Regions from separate parts of the Plantactinospora veratri genome, predicted to be linked through region 2. Evidence: predicted binding sites of a transcription regulator. Region 2 holds the regulator's gene; each other region holds the start of a gene.
What was found. Region 2 encodes HrcA, which represses chaperone genes, less so after heat shock. Its sites were predicted from a motif close to GGTTNGCACNCTCNNNNNGAGNGTGCNAACC; they were not measured.

Region 1 (7,328 bases), on a different contig from region 2:
CAGGTGCGCGAAACTGGGCGCGGGCACGGGCACGCGGGACGCGGGTGCGGTCATGCCGGTGCGGCGGTCACGGCAGGTGAGCCACCGGTGTGGACTCTGTCGGTGAGGAGCCGCTTGGCGAGGGCGTGGTACCGGGCCGCCACCGCAGGCCATCGGAGTGTCGGAATCCTGGTGCGGGTGCGGTCGGCGAGGCTGGCGGCCAGGCCGGGTTCGGTCAGGATCCGCCGGATGGCGGCGGCCAGTGCCGCCGGATTCTGGTGGGGCACGAGCAGGCCGGGGCCGTCGGTGAGCATCTCGACGGCGTGCGGGAAGGGCGTCGCGACGACGGGGATGCCGGCGGCGACCGCCGCGACGAGCACGCCGGAGGTGACCTGTTCGCGAGAGTCGTAGGGCAGCACGACGGCGTCGGCGGAGCGGATCAGCCGGCCCAGTGCGGTCTCATCGTGGTAGACCGGCTGGTAGTCGACGGCGTGGGAGACGCCCAGGATCGCGCCCAAGCGGTGCAGCTCCGCCCGGTACGCCTCACCGTCCTGCTCGAGCACCTTCGGGTGCGTCCGGCCCGCGACGGTGTAGCTGGGCATCGGGCGGAGGTCGCGCAGGCGGGCGAGGGCCCGCAACGCCCATTCGATTCCCTTACCGGGGCCGAGCAGTCCCCAGGTGAGCAGGTGGGGGCGCTCACGCGGTTCGATAGCCGGGGCGGCGAGTTCGGCCGCACCGTGCGGGATCACCGTAACCTTGCCCGGGTCGACGGTGTAGCCGACGAGCAGCCGGTCGCGGGCGGTGTCGGTCATGGTGACGACCGCGCTGGCCGCCTCCACCAGCTGCTCCAGCACCGCCTTCTGCCCGGCGGTCGGATGTGCGAGCACGGTGTGCAGGACCACGATGCTCGGTACCGTGAGCCGGCGCAGCAGCGGCAGGACATCCGCGCCGTCGGGTCCGGGGTAGATGCCGTACTCGTGTTGGACGACGGCGATGTCGTAGCGGTCGAGGGCCGCGGCGGCGTCCCGCCAACCGGCGACTGTCCGCGTCGACCAGTCATGCACGACTTCGGGGCCGACCGGTCCCGCGTGCCCGGTGGTCTGCGCCGCCGGCCCGGCGGGGTCCTCGCCGGCGTCGACGATGCGGACAACGCCGTCCGGCGGTCCGTCGGCGGCGAGATGGGCGGCCAGGGCCGCGTTGAAGGTGGCCAGTCCGCACTGGGTCGGTGGATGGGTGCTGAGAAAACCGTAACTGCGGGCCATCTGCCGCGCCTTTCGGTTGTCGGCCGCTGCCGCGCGAGCGGTTACGGACCTCACGCGATAGTGGCGTCTACCCGGCCAGCGTGTGTGACGGGCGGGACGGGTCCGCGGGGAGCCACCGCCTCACGCGGGGTCTGGCCGATCGCGAACCTACGCCGGACCTCGAAAAAGCCATCGGCGGGTCGACACTATCAGCATCGACCCGCCAGCGGTCGGTACCGATCCGGCAAGCGGAGGACGTCGCGGTACACGCGCAGGTAGTCGGCCACCATGCGGTCGGCGTCGAACCGCTGCCGGGCACGGGTCCGGCAGCCGAGCCGGTCGATGGTCGCGACCCGGGCGACGGCCGCGACGGCCTCTTCGACGGTACGCACCAAAAAACCCGTCACACCCTCGTCGACGACCTCCGGCATCGCTCCGCGCCGGTACGCCACCACCGGTGTGCCGCAGGCCATCGACTCCACCACCGACAGGCCGAACGGCTCGTCGAAGGCGATCGGGTGCAGCAGCGCCGCGCTGGCGCCGAGGAGTTCGCCGCGGCGACGCGGACCGACCGGGCCGTGGAAGACGACGTGCTCGCCGTCGATGTGCGGGGCCACCTCCTCGGCGAAGTACCGCTCGTCCTGGACTATTCCGCAGATGGCCAGCGGCCGGCCGGCCCGCCGGGCGATCTCGATCGCGATGTGGGTGCCCTTGTCGGGGTGGATCCGGCCGAACACGATCAGTCCCGTCCCCCCGTCGGCCGCGAACGGCAAGCCGTCGAGGTCGACTCCGTGATAGACGGTGGCGACGTAGTCGAGCCCGGCGACCCGGTCGGCGTCGGAGATGGACACATAGGCCGACCGGGCCCTCGCGTACGCGGGCAGGATCGCCGAATCCGAGAAACCGTGGATCGTGGTGACCAGCGGGGCGCGGCAGTGCTCGGCAAAGGCCAGCGGTAGCCAGTCGAGGTGGTTGTGCACCAGGTCGAACTCGGCGGACCGCGCCAGCGCGTGCGCGACGTGCATCGCCTCCGCCACCCGCCCGTCGACGGCCGGATCGTCCGCGTACCCCCGCGGACACACCCCGTCCAGCCGGGCGGAGGTGACCGAGTCCAAGGTGGCGAAGAGTGTCACATCCGCACCCCGGGCAACCAGACCGTCAGCGAGCAGGCCGGTCACCTGCTCCCACGGCCCGTAATGGTGTGGAGGCGTGCGCCACGCCACCGATCCCAGCATGGCCACCCTCACCGCGATGCGCGATCGGCCAGGCCGGCGGGGTCGAGGCCGGTCGGCAGCGGGCTCGCGTGACAGACGCCGTCGATCCGGTCCGGCAGCTCGCCGTCGATCCGGTCGGCCCTGACCTGGTGACCACGACCACGCAACAATTCGACGGTTCTGTCGTCGTCAATCGCCATCCGCTTCTCCTCGCGTACGAATTCAGCCGGGTCGCCGTAGGTTCTTCTCCTATCGCGCCCGAACGATTGCCGACGGCACCCGCCCGCCGGCCTGGAACGTGATCGTGGCGACCCTCGATGTCCGTCGGCCGTTCCTGATCGGCCTTCCGGCGGTCTCGAGGCGACTGACGGTGCCGGTGCGAGCCGGAGTGGAGCGGACGCGTCAGCCCGGGTGAATCCGAACACTACGCCTTGCCGCGCTCGGACGGCGGTCTGCGTTCACCCGAGGACGGCGGCGTGCCCGCCACGCCCCGTACTCCCGCGCCGGCCGTACCGGCGATTCCACCACTCCGGCGCGACGACGCCTTGCCCGGGCGCGTATTTCCGGGACACGCCGGGCGCAACCAGTCGCCGGTCCTTTCTCCGGCCGGCGACCAAATCCGACATCCCGGTCCTACCGGGAACCCGGCTCGGCCCTAGGCTGGCCACGTCTTTGGACCCGGGCACCTCAGGTCTTACGGACTCCGCGTACCTCCGGCGAGATAAGGTTTAGCAATGACACGATTTGTCAGCCCGGCGCGGTCCGTTCCCGCGGGGAACCGCCGTAGGACCAACGGCGAGTTCCGTGCGACGGAATTTGCCCGCAGCACCAGTCTGTGGGTCGCGCTCGCCGCCTCCGCGACGATGCTGCTGTCGCTGATCATCATCCTGCAAAACGGCCAACCGTCCGACGTGCATTTCCTGGGAGCGCATGGACAACTCCCCACGGGAATCGCGCTGCTGATAGCCACGGCGTTCGGGGTGCTGCTGGTGGCCGTGCCCGTTCTCGTCTACACCAGGGTGCCGGCGACCCATCGGCGAATCGCGTCCCGGACGCCGCCGCCGTCGGACACTCAGGTGGCGAACGACGACACGCAGGACAGGACTGCGTAGCATACTAAAAGCCCGCAGTTTCGAATGAAGCTCGAGATATATTTGAATATGCACCAAATGCGGTGGCATATTGGTGGCCGGAGGGTCAGGATGCTCGGCTGGGCGGTCGACGTACCCTCCGGCGCCGTCACGGTCGGGGTCCGCAATCGTGTGGTCACCCGCTCTGGCACCGTCGCCCGCCACTACGAGCGGGAGGCCGCCGCACGCACGGTCATGTATCTCAAGGGCGTCACCGCGGTCAGCAACACCATCAGGCTGACGGCGACCGCATCGGCTTCCGACGACCTGAAAGCGGCGATCGGCTCGGCGATCCGGCGCAACGCCCAGCTCGATGCCGAGCAGGTCGAGGCGGAGGTCAACGGCACCGAGGTAACGCTGCGCGGCGCTGTACGCTCGTGCGCCGAACGCCGTCAGGCCGAGAACGTGGCGTGGTCGGGTGCCGGTGTCACCAGCGTCAGGAACCAGCTCACTGTCACCGCCTGATCTCAGATCGACCCGGCCGTCCCGAGACGGCCGGGTCGATCTGCGTCGTTCCGTTTACCGGCGACCCGGGGCGCCGTCCGGCTACGGCTTGTCGACGATGAGTACCTCGGTGCTCAGGAAGAGTGCGGCAATCGAGGCAGCGTTCTGCAATGCCGAACGGGTCACCTTGGCGGGTTCGACGATGCCGGCCTTGACCATGTCGACATACTGGCCCGTGGCGGCGTCGAGGCCCTGGCCGGGTGGAAGCGAGTTGACTCTCTCTGCCACCACCGCTCCCTCGTGGCCGGCGTTGCTGGCGATCTGCTTCAGCGGCGCGGTGAGCGCGACCCGTACGATGTTCGCGCCGGTGGCCTCGTCACCGGCGAGGTCGAGCTTGTCGAACGCGGTGGCCGCGGCGTTGGCCAACGCCACGCCACCGCCGGGGAGCAGGCCCTCTTCGATGGCTGCCCTGGCGTTGCGGACGGCGTCCTCGATGCGGTGCTTCCGCTCCTTGAGTTCCACCTCGGTGGCCGCACCGACTTTGATCACCGCGATGCCGCCGGCCAGGGCGGCCAGCCGTTCCTGTAGCTTCTCCCGGTCGTAGTCGGATTCGCTGTGCTGGATCTCGGAGCGGAGTTGGGCGACGCGTCCGGCGATCTGGTCGAGGTCACCCGCGCCGTCGATGACGGTGGTCTCGTCCAGGGTGGCGACCACCCTGCGGGCCCGGCCGAGCATGTCGAGGGTCACGTTTCCCAGTGTGTGACCGGCGGCGTCGCTGACGACCTGAGCGCCGGTGATGACGGCGAGGTCGGCCAGCATGGCCGTGCGGCGGTCACCGAAACCGGGCGCCTTGACCGCCACCGAGGTGAGTGTGCCGCGGACCGTGTTGACGACAAGGGTGGTGAGGGCCTCGGCCTCGACGTCGTCGGCGATGATGGCCAGCGGCTTGCCCGCGTGCATGACCTGTTCCAGGATCGGGAGGAGGTCGGTCAGGTTCGAGATCTTGTTCTCGACGATGAGCAGGTACGGGTCGTCGAGAACGGCTTCCATCCGTTCGGTGTCGGTGACGAAGTACGGCGAGATGCAGCCCTTGTCGAAGCGGATGCCCTCGGTGAACTCCAGTTCCAGGCCGAAGGTGTTGCCCTCCTCGACGGTGATGACGCCTTCCTTGCCGACCTTGTCCATCGCTTCGGCGACGAGTTCACCGACGACGGGGTCGGCGGCGGAGATGGACGCCGTGGCCGCGATCTGCGCCCTGGTCTCGACCTCCTGGGCCTGGCGGTGCAGCGCCTCGGTCACCGCGACCACGGCCTGTTCGATGCCGCGCTTGAGTGCGACCGGGTTCGCTCCGGCGGCCACGTTGCGTAGTCCTTCCCGCACCAGCGCCTGGGCCAGGACGGTGGCCGTCGTCGTGCCGTCACCGGCCACGTCGTCGGTCTTCTTCGCGACCTCCTTGACCAACTCGGCACCGAGCTTCACGTACGGGTCGTCGAGTTCGATTTCCTTGGCGATGCTCACGCCGTCGTTGGTGATGGTCGGCGCACCCCATCCGTGCCCCAGCACGACGTTGCGGCCCTTCGGGCCGAGCGTCACCTTCACCGTGTCGGCGAGCATGTTCATGCCGCGTTCCAGGCCGCGACGGGCGTCTTCACCGAATACGATCAACTTGGCCATCTGTCGTCCTCTACCTGTCGTGCCGACGTTCAGCACTGCTCGGACCGACCTGCGACGAACACATCGCGCACGCCCACAAAGGGCTCATCCCATTCGGCTGGCACTCACGAAGTGCGAGTGCTAACTACGGTCTAGCACTCGCCACCCGAGAGTGCAAGCACAACGTCCTCCCGCCGCCCCTACCGCGCATCCGACAGGACCCGGGGCGGCGCGAGACCCGGCTGACCGCCTTCGTCCTCCCAGACGGCTTCGGAAGCGTCATCGACCGCACGGGGAGTGGACGTGGTGACGGCGAGCAAGATGTGTTGAGGGTGCACCTGGTTGCTGGTGACTGCGGCGAGGACCATCGCCGCGTCGGCGGTGTTGCTCGCGGTCTCCGGCGGGACGATCAGCAGGTCGACGCGGTCACCGTTGTCGCACAGCGCGGTGAGTAGGCTGACGGGCTGGCTGCTGAAGTAGCCCAGCCGGAGGACCCGGTCGGCCACCCCCAGCCGGTGGGGATGGGTGTCCCAGCCACCGGCGGCGAGGACGAGCCTGGTGACGGGTCCGCGGAGTTTGTCGATGGCCAGGACGAGACCCGGCAGTTCCGCGACGGGGTCGGTCGAGCGAGGCCACCAACCGCCGTCCAGGAGGGTACGGCGGGAGCCGGTGGGCTCCATCCGCAGTCGTGGGGTCGACGGCGGCGTCGGCGAGATCGTCGTCGCGCGGCTGGCAGCAGCGGCGTGTGTCATGGCAAGTTCCTTCCGCCCGTCGCCGCGTTCGGGATCCGGCGAGAGACTGCGGTCGGGAGAATGGCAGGCCGAGGCGTCGAACTTGCTGGCGCGGTCGCGGACCGCGCCAGCGGGGTCGTGGGTGTGGAACGCGGATCAGTGACGCTGGCGGCGGGCCAGTCTGCGCAGTTGGGTGATGCGGGCGGCGCCGACCACCATGGTCAGGATCGCGACGCCGACACCGGCGATCAGCAGGGCCAGGGCCAACGGCAGAGTGCCGTGCATCCACAGGAAGGTGACCTCGACGCTGCGGGTGTTCTGCAGCATGAAGACGATGAGCACCACGCAGATGAGCGCGGCGGCGCAGATCCCGAACCAGGCAGCGCCGGTGCGGGTGTGCGGCATCCGGGTCGGCGTCGGCGACGGTACGGCTGAGGGCTTCGGCGATGCCGTGGTGGCCGAATCGATCGGCGTGCCCGGGGTGGTGCGGAAATGGTTGGACATGACATCCCCCTCTGGGGGTGGGGCCGGTATGGCGGGCACCTCAAGGCTGGGATGTCGTCGCTTCCGGGATGACCCCATCGTACGCCTGTTCGGCCCGGCACGCCGAGTTGCCTCGACCGGGGGTCGGGGAGGAGGGCCCAGGGCGGTTCGCCCGGCTGCCCGCTACGACCACCTCCGCCGAGTGTCCGCGACATCGCTGCCTTCGGCATGGGCCGTGGCTGTCGATCCGCCGAGGGGTGTCACCGGCGCGGGCCGGTGACCGTCGTCGGTGGGATCTGTTCGGTTCCGTCGACGACGGCCTGGGCGAGATCGGACAGCCGCCGGTTTCGGCTCCGGGCGCCGTTGCGAAGCAGGGTGAAGGCTTCGGCCATGTCGAGCTGGAGGCGTTCGGCCAGGACGCCCTTGGCCTGTTCGATCAGAACGCGGCTGTTC
Region 2 (7,328 bases):
ACCTCGCCCTGCTGGGCGAGCCGGATCCGCATGCCGTCCTCGACCCCGGCCGGGATCTTGACGGTCAGCGAGCGGCGGGTACGCACCCGGCCGTCCCCGGCGCAGGTCGGGCAGGGGTGCGGGATCACCGTGCCGTACCCCTGGCAGACGGTGCACGGCCGGGACGAGACGACCTGGCCGAGGAAGGTGCGCTGCACCGACTGCACCTCGCCCCGCCCGCCGCACGCCTCGCAGGTGGCCAGGTGGGTGCCGGGCGCCGTGCCCGCCCCCGTGCAGGTGGTGCAGAGCACGGCGGTGTCCACCGCGATCGGTGCCTCCACCCCGAAGGCGGTCTCGTGCAGGTCGAGTTCGAGTCGCAGGATGGCGTCGGCACCCGGCCGGGTACGCGGACGCGGCCCCCGGGAGCCACCCGCCGCACCGAAGAAGGCGTCCATGATGTCCTGGAAGCCGACGAACGGCCCGCCGGCACCGCCCGGTCCGGCCCCGGGCCCGCCACCGGGGGCGAGCGGGTCGCCGCCGAGGTCGACGATCTGCCGCTTCTGGTCGTCCGAGAGGACTTCGTACGCGGCGTTGATGTCCTTGAACTTCTCGTGTGCCTCCGGATCCGGATTGACGTCCGGGTGGTACTGCCGCGCCAGCTTGCGGTAGGCGCGCTTGATGTCGTCGTCGGAGGCGTCCCGGCTGACGCCGAGAATCCCGTAGTAGTCCTTGGCCACTGCGTTCCGTGTCCTCATGTCTGTCTCGCGTTACCGTCCGCCGGTCGTCAGGGGTGAGCTTGGTGGTCAGTTCTGCGCCAGCACGTCGCCGACGTAGCGTGCCACGGCCCGCACCGTGGCGATGGTGCCCGGGTAGTCCATCCGGGTGGGCCCCAACACGCCGAGTCCGCCGACGATGGTCGTACCCGGACCGTATCCGGTGCTGACCACCGAGGTGGCCCGCAGATTGTCGATCTCGTTCTCGTCGCCGATGCGCACCTGGAGGGTGTTCGGCTCCACCTCGCCGATCAGCTTGAGCAGGACGACCTCCTCCTCGAGCGCCTCGAGGATCGGTCGCAGTGAACCCTGGAAGTCGAGCAGTCCGCCCCGGGTCAGGTTGGCGGTGCCGGCCATCACGATCCGCTCCTCGTGCCGCTCGACCAGGGTCTCCAGCAGCACCGTGGCGAGCGTGGTCATCGCCGGGGAGAGCCCCGGGGGCACCTCGTCGACCAGCGCCTGGACCAGCGGCGGGGTGTCGGCCAGCTTCTTGCCGCCGAGCCGCTCGTTGACCAGCCGGCGCAGGTCCGTCACGTCGTCGGCGGTGATCGGGATGGGCAGCTCGACCAGCCGCTGCTCCACCCGACCGGTGTCGGCGATCATGACCAGCATCAGCCGGGTGGTGGAGATCGGCACCAGCTCCAGGTGCCGGACGGCGGAGCGGGCCAGGCTCGGGTACTGCACCACGGCCACCTGCCGGGTGAGCTGGGCGAGCAGCCGGACCGTACGGTGCACCACGTCGTCGAGGTCCACCGCGCCGACCATGAACCGCTCGATCGCCCGGCGCTCGGCCGGAGTGAGCGGCTTGACCCGGGAGAGCCGGTCCACGAAGAGCCGGTAACCACGGTCGGTGGGCACCCGGCCGGCGCTGGTGTGCGGCTGCCGGATGTAGCCCTCCTCCTCGAGGACGGCCATGTCGTTGCGGACGGTGGCCGGGGAGACCCCGAGTTGGTGCCGCTCGACCAGGGCCTTGCTGCCGACCGGTTCCTGGGTGGCGACGTAGTCCTCCACGATCGCGCGCAGCACGTCGAGCTTGCGGTCGTCGAGACCCATCCTCACCTCCCTGCGACGTCCCGGCCCCGGTTGGGCGAAACGACCGGGGCGACCACGACGGTCGGGCCAGGTCCGCCCTGGCACTCGACTGTAGCGAGTGCCAGTCTACGACCAAGGCGTACCCGGCGCGATGATCGTTTGGAGGGGATATCCGAACCTGGACAACAGGCTTGCCAGCACACCCTACCCCGGTGGACCTGGCAGGTACGGTCGGGCATTGTCCAGATTCAATTCGGGGGGCGGCTGGCGCTGGTTGATCGGGAGTCCTACCGTGACCCCCATGACTGAACCGCCTCGCCCTCCCGGAGAATACGGCGGTCCGCCCCAGGACCCGACCACCCCGATGAATCCGGGCCAATACCCGACACCAGGCGAGGGATACCCCCCGCCCGCCGCACCCCAGTACGGTGCGCCCGGCACGCCCCCGCCGACCTCGGGCGCCGGGACGTACCCGACTTCCGGTGGCGGGACGTACCCGACGTCGGGTGGCGGGACCTATCCGACCTCAGGTGGCGGGACCTATCCGACCTCGGGTGGCGGTTATCCCCCGCCCGGTGGCGGCTACCCGCCGGCCGGCGGCTACCCGCCCCCCGGTGGCGGCTACCCGCCCCCCGGTGGTCAGCCCCCGGGCGGGTACCCCGGTGCCGGCTACCCGCCGCCGGGCGGCTACCCGCCGCCGGGCAACCCGTACGGCGCCCCGGCACCGTCCGGCTACGCCAACAGCGACGAGAAGACCTGGGCCCTGATCGCGCACTTCGGCGGCATCCTGGTCGGCTTCATCGCCTCGCTCGTCGCGCTGCTGGCCAAGGGCAACGAGTCGCCGACCGTACGCGCGCACGCGGTCGAGGCGCTCAACTTCCAGATCACCTGGGGCATCATCTCGATCGTCTCGCTCATCGTCGGGATGTGCACCCTCGTGCTGTTCTTCCTGCCGCTGGTCGCCTGGGTGATTGTGCTGGTCTTCTCGGTCATCGCCGGCATGAAGGCCAACGAGGGTGTGCTGTACCGGTACCCGATGACCATCCGCATGATCAAGTAAGACCCAGCGCCTCTGCGATGGCCCGTGCCGGATCCGGCGCGGGCCATCGTGCCGTCCGGGGTCGCGGCGGATCGGGTCAGGGCAGCAGGTCCCGGACCACCGCGTCGGCCAGCAGCCGGCCGCGCAGGGTGAGCACGGCCCGCCCCGCGTCGTACGCCGCCCCGTCCAGCAGCCCGGTCTCGCGGGCCCGGTCCGCACCCGCCCGACCGGCGTCGTCGAGGATCGACAGCGGCAGCCCGGCGGCGAGCCGGAGCCCGAGCAGCACCTCCTCCACCCGCCGCTCCCCGGTCGACAGCACCTCCCGGGCCTGCCCCGGGGAGTGCCCCGCCGCCAGCCGGCCCGCGTAACTCGACGGGTGCTTGACGTTCCACCAGCGGACCCCGCCGACGTGGCTGTGCGCGCCGGGGCCGAGACCCCACCAGTCGCCGCCGGTCCAGTAGAGCAGGTTGTGCCGGCAGGCCGCGGCCGGCGTACGGGCCCAGTTGGAGACCTCGTACCAGGAGAAGCCCGCCTCGGAGAGCGCCGCCTCGGCGGCCAGGTAGCGGTCCGCCGCCACGTCGTCGTCCGGGTACGCCAGCTCGCCGCGCCGCATCCGGGCGGCCAGCCGGGTGCCGTCCTCGACGATCAGGGCGTACGCGCTGACGTGGTCGACCCCGGCGGCCAGCACCGCCTGAAGCGACGCCGCGAAGTCCTCCGCCCGCTCCCCCGGCGTTCCGTAGATCAGGTCCAGGTTGACGTGGTCGAAGCCGACCTCCCGGGCCTCCCGCGCGGCCTCGGTCGCCCGGCCGGCGGTGTGCCGGCGGTCCAGGATCGCCAGCACCGGTGGGGCGGCCGACTGCATGCCCAGGGAGATCCGGGTGTAACCGGCCGCCCGAAGCGCCTTCAGCGAGTCCCGGGTCACCGACTCCGGATTCGCCTCCGTGCTGACCTCGGCGTCGGCGGCCAGCCCCCAGGTCCGGTCGATGCCGTCGAGGATCCGGGCCAGGTCGTCCGGGGGCAGCAGGGTGGGGGTGCCGCCGCCGACGAAGACCGTGTCGACCCGGGCCGGCGGCCGGTCGGCCAGCACCCGGTGGGCCAGGCGCAGTTCGGCGAGTACCTGGTCGGCGTAGCCGTCCCGGCCCGCCGAACCGCCGAGTTCGGTCGCGGTGTAGGTGTTGAAGTCGCAGTAGCCGCAGCGGCTGGCGCAGAACGGCACGTGGACGTAGACGCCGAAGCCACGGTCACCCATCGTGGCCAGGGCGGCGTCGGGCAGCGCCCCGTCGACGGGTACGGGCTCGCCCGCTGGGAGCACTCCAGGCATGGGACTAGTGTGCCGGCATGACCTCAGCCCCTGATCCGCTCGTCCGGGTGTCTACCACGCACGGAGTGACAACTCTCACCCTGGACAGCCCGCGCAACCGCAACGCGCTCTCCAGCGCCCTGCTCGGTCAACTGCTCGACGCGCTGGGCGCGGCGGCGGCCGACGACGACGTCCGGGTGGTGGTGCTCTCGCACACCGGGCCGGTCTTCAGCTCGGGTGCGGACCTGAAGGAGACGGCGGCGGCGTACCGCGAGGGCACGGTGCCGGTGGCGATGCTCGGTGACGTGCTGGCGGCGATCTGGGAGTGCCCGAAGCCGGTGGTGGCCCGGATCGGCGGGCCGGCCCGGGCCGGTGGCCTCGGCCTGATCGCGGCGGCCGACATCGCGATCTGCGCCCAGGAGGCCACCTTCGCGTTCACCGAGGTACGGCTCGGGGTGATCCCGGCGGTGATCTCGGCGACCGTGCTGCCCCGGCTGCAACCACGGGCCGCCGCCGAGCTGTATCTGACCGGGGACACCTTCGACGGCCGCCGGGCGGCCGAGATCGGGCTGGTCACCACGGTGACCTCGGCCGAGGCGCTGGACGAGACGGTCGCCTCGTACTGCCTGGCGCTGGTCCGGGGCGCGCCCGGCGCGCTGGCCGGGGCGAAGGAACTGCTCCGGCGCGGCTCGACGGAGAGCTTCCGGGCCGAGCTGGCGCGGCTGCGCGACCTCTCGGTGCGGTACTTCCACTCCGAGGAGGGGCGCGAGGGTGTCGCGGCGTTCGGGGAGAAACGGCCGGCCCGCTGGGTACCCGGTAGCTGACTCGGGCCCGGCCGGCCCCTGACCCGACCGTGATCCGGTCCGGAATTTGGGCGGTCGAAGTAGGCTGTGTCCGACTATCGGGCAGGGGGTGGCGGTGCGGACTCGGGCCGTGGTGGCGGCGGGCGTGGCGCTCGCGGCGGTTGCCGGTTTCGGCGTCTACCTGGGTGCCCGGGAGTTCGGGCACAAGCTGCCGTTACCCAGCGCCGCCCCCGGCTGCGTGGTCGAGGCGGACGGCCGGGTCGCGTTGAACGCCGAGCAGATGGCGAACGCCGCCACCATCGCCGCGGTGGGCATCCGGCGCAAGATGCCGGAGCGGGCCGTGGTGGTGGCCCTGGCGACGGCGTTCCAGGAGTCCCGGCTGCGCAACCTGGCCGGCGGTGACCGGGACTCGGTCGGGCTCTTCCAGCAGCGGCCCAGTCAGGGCTGGGGCACGCCGGAGCAGATCCGGGATCCGCGCTACGCCGCGACCAAGTTCTACAACGCGCTGAAGAAGGTCCGCGGCTGGGAGCAGATGGAGGTCACGGTCGCGGCGCAGCGGGTGCAGCGGTCGGCCTTCCCCAACGCCTACCAGCAGTGGGCGGACGAGTCCGAGGTGCTGACCCGGGCACTGCTGGGCAACGCCACCGGCGCGGTGGCCTGCACGGTGGGCCGGGAGCCGGCGATGCGCGGTAACGCGGCAGCGGTGGCACTGACCGCCGGGCTGAAGCTGGACTGGGGCCGGCTGGAGACCTCGGTACCGGCCGAGTTGACCGGTCTGGCCGTGCCGACGACGGATCCGCAGGTGGGGTGGCGTTACGCGCACTGGCTGGTGTCGCACGCCGACGACCACGGGGTGAAGACGGTGCGCTTCGGCGACCTCCAGTGGACGGCGGACGGCGGCACCTGGACGCCGGTCAAGGGCGTACCGCCGACGCCGCACCAGGTGGTCGCCGAGGTCTTCACCGACTGATCCGCGGCCGATTCTGTTGCTTCCCGGAACGATCACTAACTGGCAGTGATTGCACAAACGGTCAGATCGGCACAGGCTGCCTCATTTTTCGACTGATTTGTTGCGGTGTGTCAAAGGCCGGCTGCCCTCCGTACCCCCGGATGGCCGGCGCCGATCGGACGGCCGAGCGCCGGGGTGCAGGCCTTGCGGAGGGAGTTACGATCGGCAGCCTGTGCTCAGAAAGAGTTTCACCCTATGGGGAGGGGACGCGGTGTTCGACTACGGCGGCCGCACTGGCTACGAGCCGATCAGTGACACGGATCGCAAGGAGTTCCACGAGCAGGGCTTCCTGTTGCTCCGCAACGTCCTGACCGAGGACCACCGCGCGGCCCTGGAGGCGGCGGTCGACCGGGTCTACGCCGAGGAGAAGGCGAAGGGCAACACCACCAAGGACGGCACCCTGCACCTGCTGGGTTTCCTGGAGCGGGACGAGCTCTTCGGCCAGCTGCTCACCCACCCGATCGCGTTCCCCTACATGTGGGGCCTCGCGGGCTGGAACATCTACACCCACCACAACCACCTGGACGTCACCCCGCCGGCCCTGGAGCCGGAGAAGCCGTACTGGGGCTGGCACCAGGACGGCTACCGGCAGAACTCGGACCCGGAGACGATGGATCCGAACCTGCCCCGGCCGATGTTCTCGCTCAAGGTCGCGTACGTGCTCTCCGATCTCTCGGAGAAGGGCCGGGGTGCCACCAAGGTCATCCCGGGCAGCCACCTGTGGAACTCGCTGCCGCGTCCGGCCGACCTGACGGTGCACAACCCGGACCCGGAGGGGACCGTGGAGATCACGGCCAACCCCGGCGACGCCTTCATCTTCGACCGGCGGCAGTGGCACTCCCGGTCCACCAACCTCTCCACCATCACCCGGAAGATGCTCTTCGTGGGCTACACCTACCGGTGGATCCGCCCGCTGGACGAGCTGCACCCGGACAAGAACGGACAGTGGTACCAGAACCGGACCCCGGTGCAGCGCCAGCTGCTCGGCGAGGGTACGCACACCGCCAACTACTGGGGCATCAACTGGAACGGGTACGTCGACGACGAGATCCCGCTGCGCAAGGAGTTGAAGGAGCGCGGTCTGCTCGACCGCAGCATTCCCTGGCTGCGCTGAGCTTCCGCGTCGCGGGTGGTGGCTGTGCCGGTTCCGTCGGGGCCGGCGCAGTCACCACCGCTTCGTTTCCGGACATCGGGCAAGCGAACCCGACCGGTCAGTCGGCCGGCGATTTCCGCCCGCCAGGTCCCGGTGCTTTGCCGCTGAATGGAACCGGCGCATAACCCTGGGTAATTCACCCGTCGCATTGGCAGTTTTACCGAGGCCGTCGGGAGTCGCCCGGGAGGAACCTCGCGCGTTCGGCGCGATGGTGCCGCCGATTCGGGCGGGCAGTGACGA
Region 3 (7,328 bases), on a different contig from region 2:
CCCCCGACGAGTACGCCGAGGACGTCGCCTACCTCGACAGCCGCCTGATCAGCGACGCGCCGCTCGGCGACCTGACCTGGGAGGCGGCCCGGCCGGACGTGGGCCGGCTGCGCGAGATGGAGGAGGCGTACCACGAGCGCGGCCAGTACTGGTACAACAGCGGTGCCCGGCACGACGCCACCGGCCGGTTGGTGGCCTGGACCGGGATCGGCATGAACACCAGCTGCGACTGGCACGCCTTCCAGCAGATCACCCTGGTCGAGCCGGCGCACCGGGGACACCGCCTGGGCACCGTGATCAAGGTCGACAACCTGCGGCACATCCGGGAGCACGAGCCGGCGCTGCGGGTCGTCGACACCTACAACGCGGCGTCGAACGACTACATGATCTCGATCAACGAGGCGCTGGGCTTCCGGGCGGTCGCCGGGCTCAACACCTGGCAGGTAACCCTCTGACCAGCGGCGCCCGCCCCGGGTGCGGAGGCTGGGACCGGCCGGGCCGGTGCGGCATGATGGCGGGATGACGGAGACCCCGCACCCCTTCTTCGCCCGGCACACCGACACCCTGGAACGGGCGCTCACCGCGATCACCGAACGCTCCTACTGGTCCGCGTACCCCGAGTCGCCCAGCCCCCGGGTCTACGGCGAGACCGCCGCCGCCGAGGGCGAGGCGGCGTTCCGGGCGTACCTGGGCGGCAAGTTCCCGCTCGACCAGCCCGGCACCGGCGACTGGGTGGCCACCGAGGCGAGCCCGTTCGGCATCGACCTCGGGGTGAGCTACCCGCACGCCGACTCCGAGGTGCTGCTCGCCGCCGCCGCGACCGCGCTGCCGGCCTGGCGGGACGCCGGGCCGCAGACCCGGGTCGGGGTCTGCCTGGAGATCCTCGCCCGGCTGCACGCCCACGTCTTCGAGCTGGCCAACGCGGTGCACGCGACCACCGGGCAGGCGTTCGTGATGGCCTTCCAGGCCGGCGGCGCGCACGCGCTGGACCGGGCGCTGGAGGCGCTCGCCTACGCGTACCGGGAGATGACCCGGCACCCGGCGACGGCGGCCTGGGAGAAGCCGGCCGGCAAGGGCGACCCGCTGCGGATGACCAAGAACTTCCACGTGGTGCCGCGCGGGGTGGCGCTGGCGATCGGCTGCAACACCTTCCCGACCTGGAACACCTACCCCGGACTCTTCGCCTCGCTGGTCACCGGCAACCCGGTGGTGGTCAAGCCGCACCCCCGGGCCGTGCTGCCACTCGCCGTCACCGTCCGGTACGCCCGCGAGGTGCTGGCCGAGGCGGGCTTCGACCCCAACCTGATCCTGCTCGCCCCCGAAGCGCCGGGCGAGAAGCTGGCCTCCACCCTGGCGCTCCGCCCCGAGGTCCGGATCGTCGACTTCACCGGCTCCACCGAGTACGGCGACTGGCTGGAGGCGAACGCCCGGCAGGCGGCCGTCTACACCGAGAAGGCCGGTGTCAACGCCATCGTGGTCGACTCGACCGACGACTTCGCCGGGATGTGCCGCAACATCGGCTTCTCGCTGGTCCTCTACAGCGGACAGATGTGCACCACCCCGCAGAACATCCTGGTGCCCCGGGACGGGATCGAGACCGACCAGGGGCACAAGAGCGTCGACGAGGTCGCCGCCGGCATCGCCGGGGTGGTCGGCAAGCTCACCGGCGACCCGGCCCGGGCCGTCGAGTTGACCGGCGCGATCGTCAACGACGGGGTACTGGCCCGACTCGACGAGGTCGCCGGGGTCGGCGAGCCGGTGTTGCCGTCCCGCCCGGTCGAGCACCCCAACTATCCGGGTGCGGTGGTGCGTACGCCGCTGATCGCGAAGCTCGGTGCCGACGAGGTCGGCACGTACGGGCGGGAGTGGTTCGGGCCGATCTCGTTCGTGATCGCCACCGACTCCACCCCGCACAGCCTGGCGATCCTGCGGCAGACCGTCGGCGAGCGGGGCGCGCTGACCGCCTCGGTCTACTCCACCGACAACGCCGTGCTGGACGCGGCCGAGATCGCGGCGATCGAGACCGGGGTGCACCTCTCCTGCAACCTCACCGGTGGCGTCTTCGTCAACCAGTCGGCGGCGTTCTCGGACTTCCACGGCAGCGGTGCCAACCCGGCGGCGAACGCCGCGTTGACCGACGGCGCCTACGTCGCCAACCGGTTCCGGGTGGTGCAGGCCCGCCGCCACAACTGAGGTGTAAGGAAGGGCCCCCTCTTATCGCTTTCGGTAGAAGAAGGGGCCCTTCCTAACCGGCAGGTGGGCGGGGTGGCGGCGCGGCTCAGGCGGTCCGGCGCATCTGTAGCTCGCGCAGCGTCGGGATGGTCGGGTGCGCGACCCGTACCCCCGTGTCGACGAAGCCCAGCCGCTGGTACGCCCGTACCGCTCGGTCGTTGCCGACCACCACCTCCAGCAGCAGTTCCGGCCGGCCGGCCGCCCTCGACCAGTCGGCCACCGCCTCGACCAGGGAGGCCAGCAGGCCGCTGCCCCGCCAGGCCGGGCTGAGGTAGACGGCGAAGACCACGGTGAGGTCCGGCTGGCCGGGTGCGGCCTGCCCCCCGGCGTGCCCGACGACCCGGCCGTCGACCTCGGCGACGAAGGCCGCCGTCCGGTACCCGGTCGACATCCCGGCGATCCGGGCCGCGTACTCGGAGTGTGGCCGGGCCGCCGCGTCGGCGAGCGTCTCGAGGAAGGCCAGCGGCGAGTCCGCGAGCATCTCCAGGCGGATCGCCCGGACCCGGGCGGCGTCGCCGGGGCGTACCCGGCGGACCGGTGGGACGTCGACGGCTGGCCGGCGACCGGAATCGGTCGTCCGGGTGCCCCGGTCCGGTGCGGTCGCTCCGGGGCGGTCGGTGGAGTGCGCGGACCGCGGCCCGGTGGTGGTCTGCGGGATGGAAGCCGGCACGCCGGCCATCGTCGCACGCCGTACGGGGACCAGTTTCGGCGGGTGACGGGGCCGCCGCCCGCTTCGGTGCGGACGGGTTGACCTGGGCAGCGACGGTCGCCAATGGCTGAGAGGCGGGAAAATCACCGTCCGGTTGCCCGCCTGGTGACCGTTTTGGCCTAGTGCGCTGCTACCCGACCTTGGTGTACGGTGCGGGTTCGGCCGCTCGATTCGTTGGATCCGTTCAATTGCATGATCCATTTCGGGTAAAGCGACTCGGCGGCCCCGGCAGGCATACGGCGTCGCCGGAGCTCGGGCAGCTCCGACGCGACCGAAGTAAGGAAGTGCACCGTGGCGCAGGGCACCGTGAAGTGGTTCAACAGCGAAAAGGGCTACGGCTTCATCGCGGTCGATGGTGGGCAGGACGTCTTCGTCCACTTCTCCGCGATCGAGATGGACGGCTACAAGGCGCTCGACGACGGTCAGCGCGTCGAGTTCGAGATCGCCCAGGGGCAGAAGGGCCCGCAGGCGGAAAAGGTCCGGGTCATCGCCTGAGCTGCCGGGCCGCCGGCCCGCCGCTCCTCGGGCTCCTTCCCGTTCCGCACCACCCGGCCGCCGACATGCCGTGGCCGGGACCGTTTCCGGCCCGCTCCGGACCCCCACCGTTCGATGCCCTATTGGCGATCGCGGTCTGCGGCCCGTCGGGTCACCGTGCCGAGTCCCCGTGCTTGTTCGGCCTTTTCGGGCGCTGACTGGATCGGGGTGCCGACCGGCGGGTACTCCTGCCGGTCGCGCGGCGCGAAGCGCCACGTGTGGCGGCCGACCGCGCCCTCTGCCGATTTCTCCCGGAGGGTCTCTCGGTGTTGCCGAGACGAATCCGTCGTCCCGCCGGTGTGAGGTCCGGGAACGGGTCCGGGTCTGAGGTCCGCAACGGGGCCGTCTTCCCGATCGGGGCGACTCGACCGCGCCCGGCGGGACTTTCCCGATTGCGACAACCGCGCATTTCGGGGCCGGCAGACGGCAGCCTGGCGCGACCGGCAGGGCGACGCCGCCCGGACTCGTGGTGGCGTTCCCGGGCGCGAGGGTGGTCGGGTCGGGCACCGCTGGTTCGGCTGCCGTTCCGCTCCGGTTCGGGTACCAGCCGTCCGACGTACTCCGGGCGCCGCCGACCGGTACCACGACTCGGTCCGACCCGCTCACTCGCTTGCACTCGGCAGGGGAGAGTGCTAAACAAGTGTTTGGCACTCGCACACCGTGAGTGCCAAGGTCGGGGCGGTAGGGCCACGGTCGCGGGCCCGGGAGCGGGTGCGCGGCACATGGCCGGTCGTCGCGGGCTGTCCGGCCCGGCCGGCGGACGTCACTGTCGCACAGCGCGACGGAGCACGGAGGCACCCTGCGGGTGCCGGCGGCCCCGTCCGCCAGTGCCGTAGTGACGTCCGAAGGTGCGTAATCAGGCGGCAGGTCGGGGTCGGCAAGGCTCCGGCGGCCGTGAGTGTCCAGGAGGACAACGCCGTATGGCCAAGATGATCGCGTTCGACGAGGAGGCGCGCCGCGGCCTTGAGCGGGGCATGAACACCCTCGCCGACGCCGTAAAGGTGACGCTGGGCCCGAAGGGCCGCAACGTCGTGCTCGAGAAGAAGTGGGGCGCCCCCACCATCACCAACGATGGTGTGAGCATCGCCAAGGAGATCGAGCTCGAGGACCCGTACGAGAAGATCGGTGCGGAGCTGGTCAAGGAGGTCGCCAAGAAGACCGACGACGTTGCCGGTGACGGCACGACGACGGCGACCGTCCTCGCCCAGGCGCTGGTCCGTGAGGGCCTGCGCAACGTCGCGGCCGGTGCCAACCCGATGGCCCTGAAGCGGGGCATCGAGGCCGCCGTCGCGAACGTCTCGGAGGAGCTGAGCAAGCTCGCCAAGGACGTCGAGACCAAGGAGCAGATCGCCTCCACCGCGTCCATCTCCGCTGGTGACACCAGCGTCGGCGAGATCATCGCCGAGGCGATGGACAAGGTCGGCAAGGAAGGCGTCATCACCGTCGAGGAGAGCAACACCTTCGGGCTCGAGCTTGAGCTGACCGAGGGCATGCGCTTCGACAAGGGCTACATCTCGGGGTACTTCATGACCGACCCCGACCGGATGGAGGCCGTGCTCGACGACCCGTACATCCTGATCGTCAACAGCAAGATCTCGACGGTCAAGGACCTGCTGCCGATCCTCGAGAAGGTCATGCAGTCGGGTAAGCCGCTGGCCATCATCGCCGAGGACGTCGAGGGCGAGGCCCTGGCGACCCTGGTGGTCAACAAGGTCCGGGGCACCTTCAAGTCCGTCGCCGTCAAGGCGCCGGGCTTCGGTGACCGCCGCAAGGCCATGCTGGGCGACATCGCCATCCTGACCGGCGGGCAGCCGATCAGCGAGGAGGTCGGCCTCAAGCTGGACGCCGTCGGCCTCGACATGCTGGGCCGGGCCCGCAAGGTCGTGGTGACCAAGGACGAGACCACCATCGTCGACGGTGCCGGTGACGCCGACCAGATCAACGGTCGGGTCAACCAGATCCGCGCCGAGATCGAGAAGAGCGACTCCGACTACGACCGTGAGAAGCTGCAGGAGCGCCTGGCCAAGCTGGCCGGCGGTGTTGCGGTGATCAAGGTCGGCGCGGCCACCGAGGTCGAGCTGAAGGAGCGCAAGCACCGCATCGAGGACGCGGTGCGCAACGCGAAGGCCGCCGTCGAGGAGGGCATCGTCCCCGGTGGTGGTGTCGCGCTGGTCCAGGCCGGCAAGACCGCCTTCGACAAGCTGGACCTGACCGGCGACGAGGCGACCGGCGCGCAGATCGTCAAGATCGCGCTGGACGCCCCGCTGCGGCAGATCGCCGTCAACGCCGGCCTTGAGGGCGGCGTCGTGGTCGAGAAGGTTCGCAACCTGGACGCCGGGCACGGCCTCAACGCGGCCAACGGTGAGTACGTCGACCTGCTCCAGGCCGGCATCATCGACCCGGCCAAGGTGACCCGCTCGGCGCTGCAGAACGCGTCGTCGATCGCGGCCCTGTTCCTGACCACCGAGGCTGTGGTGGCGGACAAGCCGGAGAAGACCCCGGCTGCCCCGGCCGCGCCGGGCGGCGGGGACATGGACTTCTGAGTCCAGGCTCCACGTCGTGGGGGGGGGGGGGGGGGCGCGGCCCCCCCCCCCCCCGCGGGGGCCCCCCCCCCCGGGGGGGGGGGGGGGGGGGGGGGGGGGGGCCCGCCCCCCCCCCCCCCCCCCCCCCCCCCCCCCCCCGCCCCCGGGGCCGGACGTCAGGCGATCGCCAGCTTCACCCCGGCGGTCAGCACGAGCTGGCCGAGCGCCACCGGGACCAGCACCAGCCAGCAGAGCCGCTGCAACTGGTCCTCGCGCAGCCGCGGGTACGTCACCCGGAACCAGATGATCACGAACGAGACCGCGAACACCTTGATCAGGGTCCAGAGCCAGCCGAGATAGTCGTCACCGAACGGCCCCTGCCAGCCGCCGAGGAAGAGCACCGTGGTCAGCGCGGCGATCACCACGATGCCGACGTACTCGGCGAGCAGGAAGAAGGCGAACCGCAGGCCGGTGTATTCGGTCATGTACCCGAAGACCAGCTCCGAGTCGGCGATCGGCATGTCGAACGGCGGGCGGCGGATCTCGGCGAGCCCGGCGACGAAGAAGACCACCATCGCCGGTGCCTGCCAGAGCAGCCACCACGGCTGCCACGCCTCGACGATGCCGGGCAGGCTGAGCGTGCCGGCCGCCATCGCCACGCTCGCCGCCGCGAGCACCAGCGGCAGCTCGTAGCCGAGCAACTGGGCGGCGCCCCGGAGCCCACCGAGCAGGCTGTACTTGTTGGCCGAGGCCCAGGCGGACATGAGTACCGCGACCACGCCGACCCCGACCACCGCGAGTACGAAGAACAGCCCGATGTCCAGCGGCTGCCCGACCAGGTCGTTCGGGCCGAGCGGGATGACCAGCAGGGCCAGCAGGTACGGCACCAGCGCCACCACCGGGGCGAGCCGGAACACCGCCCGGTCCGCCTCGCGCGGGGTGACGTCCTCCTTCTGCACGAACTTGACGCCGTCGGCGATGAGTTGTGCCCAGCCGTGGAACCCGCCCGCGTACATCGGGCCGAGCCGGCCCTGCATGTGCGCCATCACCTTGTGCTCGGCCTGCCCGACGACCAGCGGCAGGATCAGGAACGCCGCCACCACCCCGACGACCCGGACCAGCAGTTCCAGCCAGAGCGGCATCAGGCACCTCCCCCGCTGTCCTCGGCCGACCCGTCGGCCGGCGGGGCGGAGGCTGGCGCGGCCGGCGGGGCGGAGGTGGGGCGGGTGCGGCCCGGCGGGCCGCTGGCGGGGGCGGCCGAGACGGGTACGGCGGCGGCGACGCCCCACTCGCCCGGTGCCGGTACGCCCGGTGGACGCATCGCCTGCCGG

Region 1: groL (chaperonin GroEL) is a predicted target of HrcA. The motif match lies at 5,778-5,808, and genes of this name have one in related genera.
Region 3: groL (chaperonin GroEL) is a predicted target of HrcA. The motif match lies at 4,118-4,148, and genes of this name have one in related genera.

What each region holds. Positions count from the first base shown of each region.
Region 1 is NZ_JAZGQL010000028.1:5,329-12,656, reverse strand. It holds gene V1634_RS28115 (glycosyltransferase) at 1-54, opposite strand, end outside; gene V1634_RS28110 (glycosyltransferase) at 51-1,241, opposite strand; gene V1634_RS28105 (glycosyltransferase family 4 protein) at 1,430-2,467, opposite strand; gene V1634_RS28100 (hypothetical protein) at 2,464-2,634, opposite strand; gene V1634_RS28095 (LapA family protein) at 3,169-3,546, shown strand; gene V1634_RS28090 (BON domain-containing protein) at 3,637-4,029, shown strand; gene groL (chaperonin GroEL) at 4,111-5,682, opposite strand; gene V1634_RS28080 (DUF5994 family protein) at 5,862-6,413, opposite strand; gene V1634_RS28075 (lipopolysaccharide assembly protein LapA domain-containing protein) at 6,549-6,896, opposite strand; gene V1634_RS28070 (GAF and ANTAR domain-containing protein) at 7,136-7,328, opposite strand, start outside.
Region 2 is NZ_JAZGQL010000029.1:61,117-68,444, reverse strand. It holds gene dnaJ (molecular chaperone DnaJ) at 1-716, opposite strand, end outside; gene hrcA (heat-inducible transcriptional repressor HrcA) at 783-1,805, opposite strand; gene V1634_RS29255 (DUF4870 domain-containing protein) at 2,149-2,844, shown strand; gene hemW (radical SAM family heme chaperone HemW) at 2,921-4,144, opposite strand; gene V1634_RS29245 (enoyl-CoA hydratase-related protein) at 4,162-4,947, shown strand; gene V1634_RS29240 (hypothetical protein) at 5,036-5,896, shown strand; gene V1634_RS29235 (phytanoyl-CoA dioxygenase family protein) at 6,147-7,049, shown strand.
Region 3 is NZ_JAZGQL010000001.1:474,133-481,460, reverse strand. It holds gene V1634_RS02170 (GNAT family N-acetyltransferase) at 1-455, shown strand, start outside; gene paaN (phenylacetic acid degradation protein PaaN) at 520-2,193, shown strand; gene V1634_RS02160 (GNAT family N-acetyltransferase) at 2,279-2,725, opposite strand; gene V1634_RS02155 (cold-shock protein) at 3,233-3,436, shown strand; gene groL (chaperonin GroEL) at 4,396-6,018, shown strand; gene V1634_RS02145 (complex I subunit 1/NuoH family protein) at 6,174-7,139, opposite strand; gene V1634_RS02140 (NADH-quinone oxidoreductase subunit C) at 7,139-7,328, opposite strand, start outside.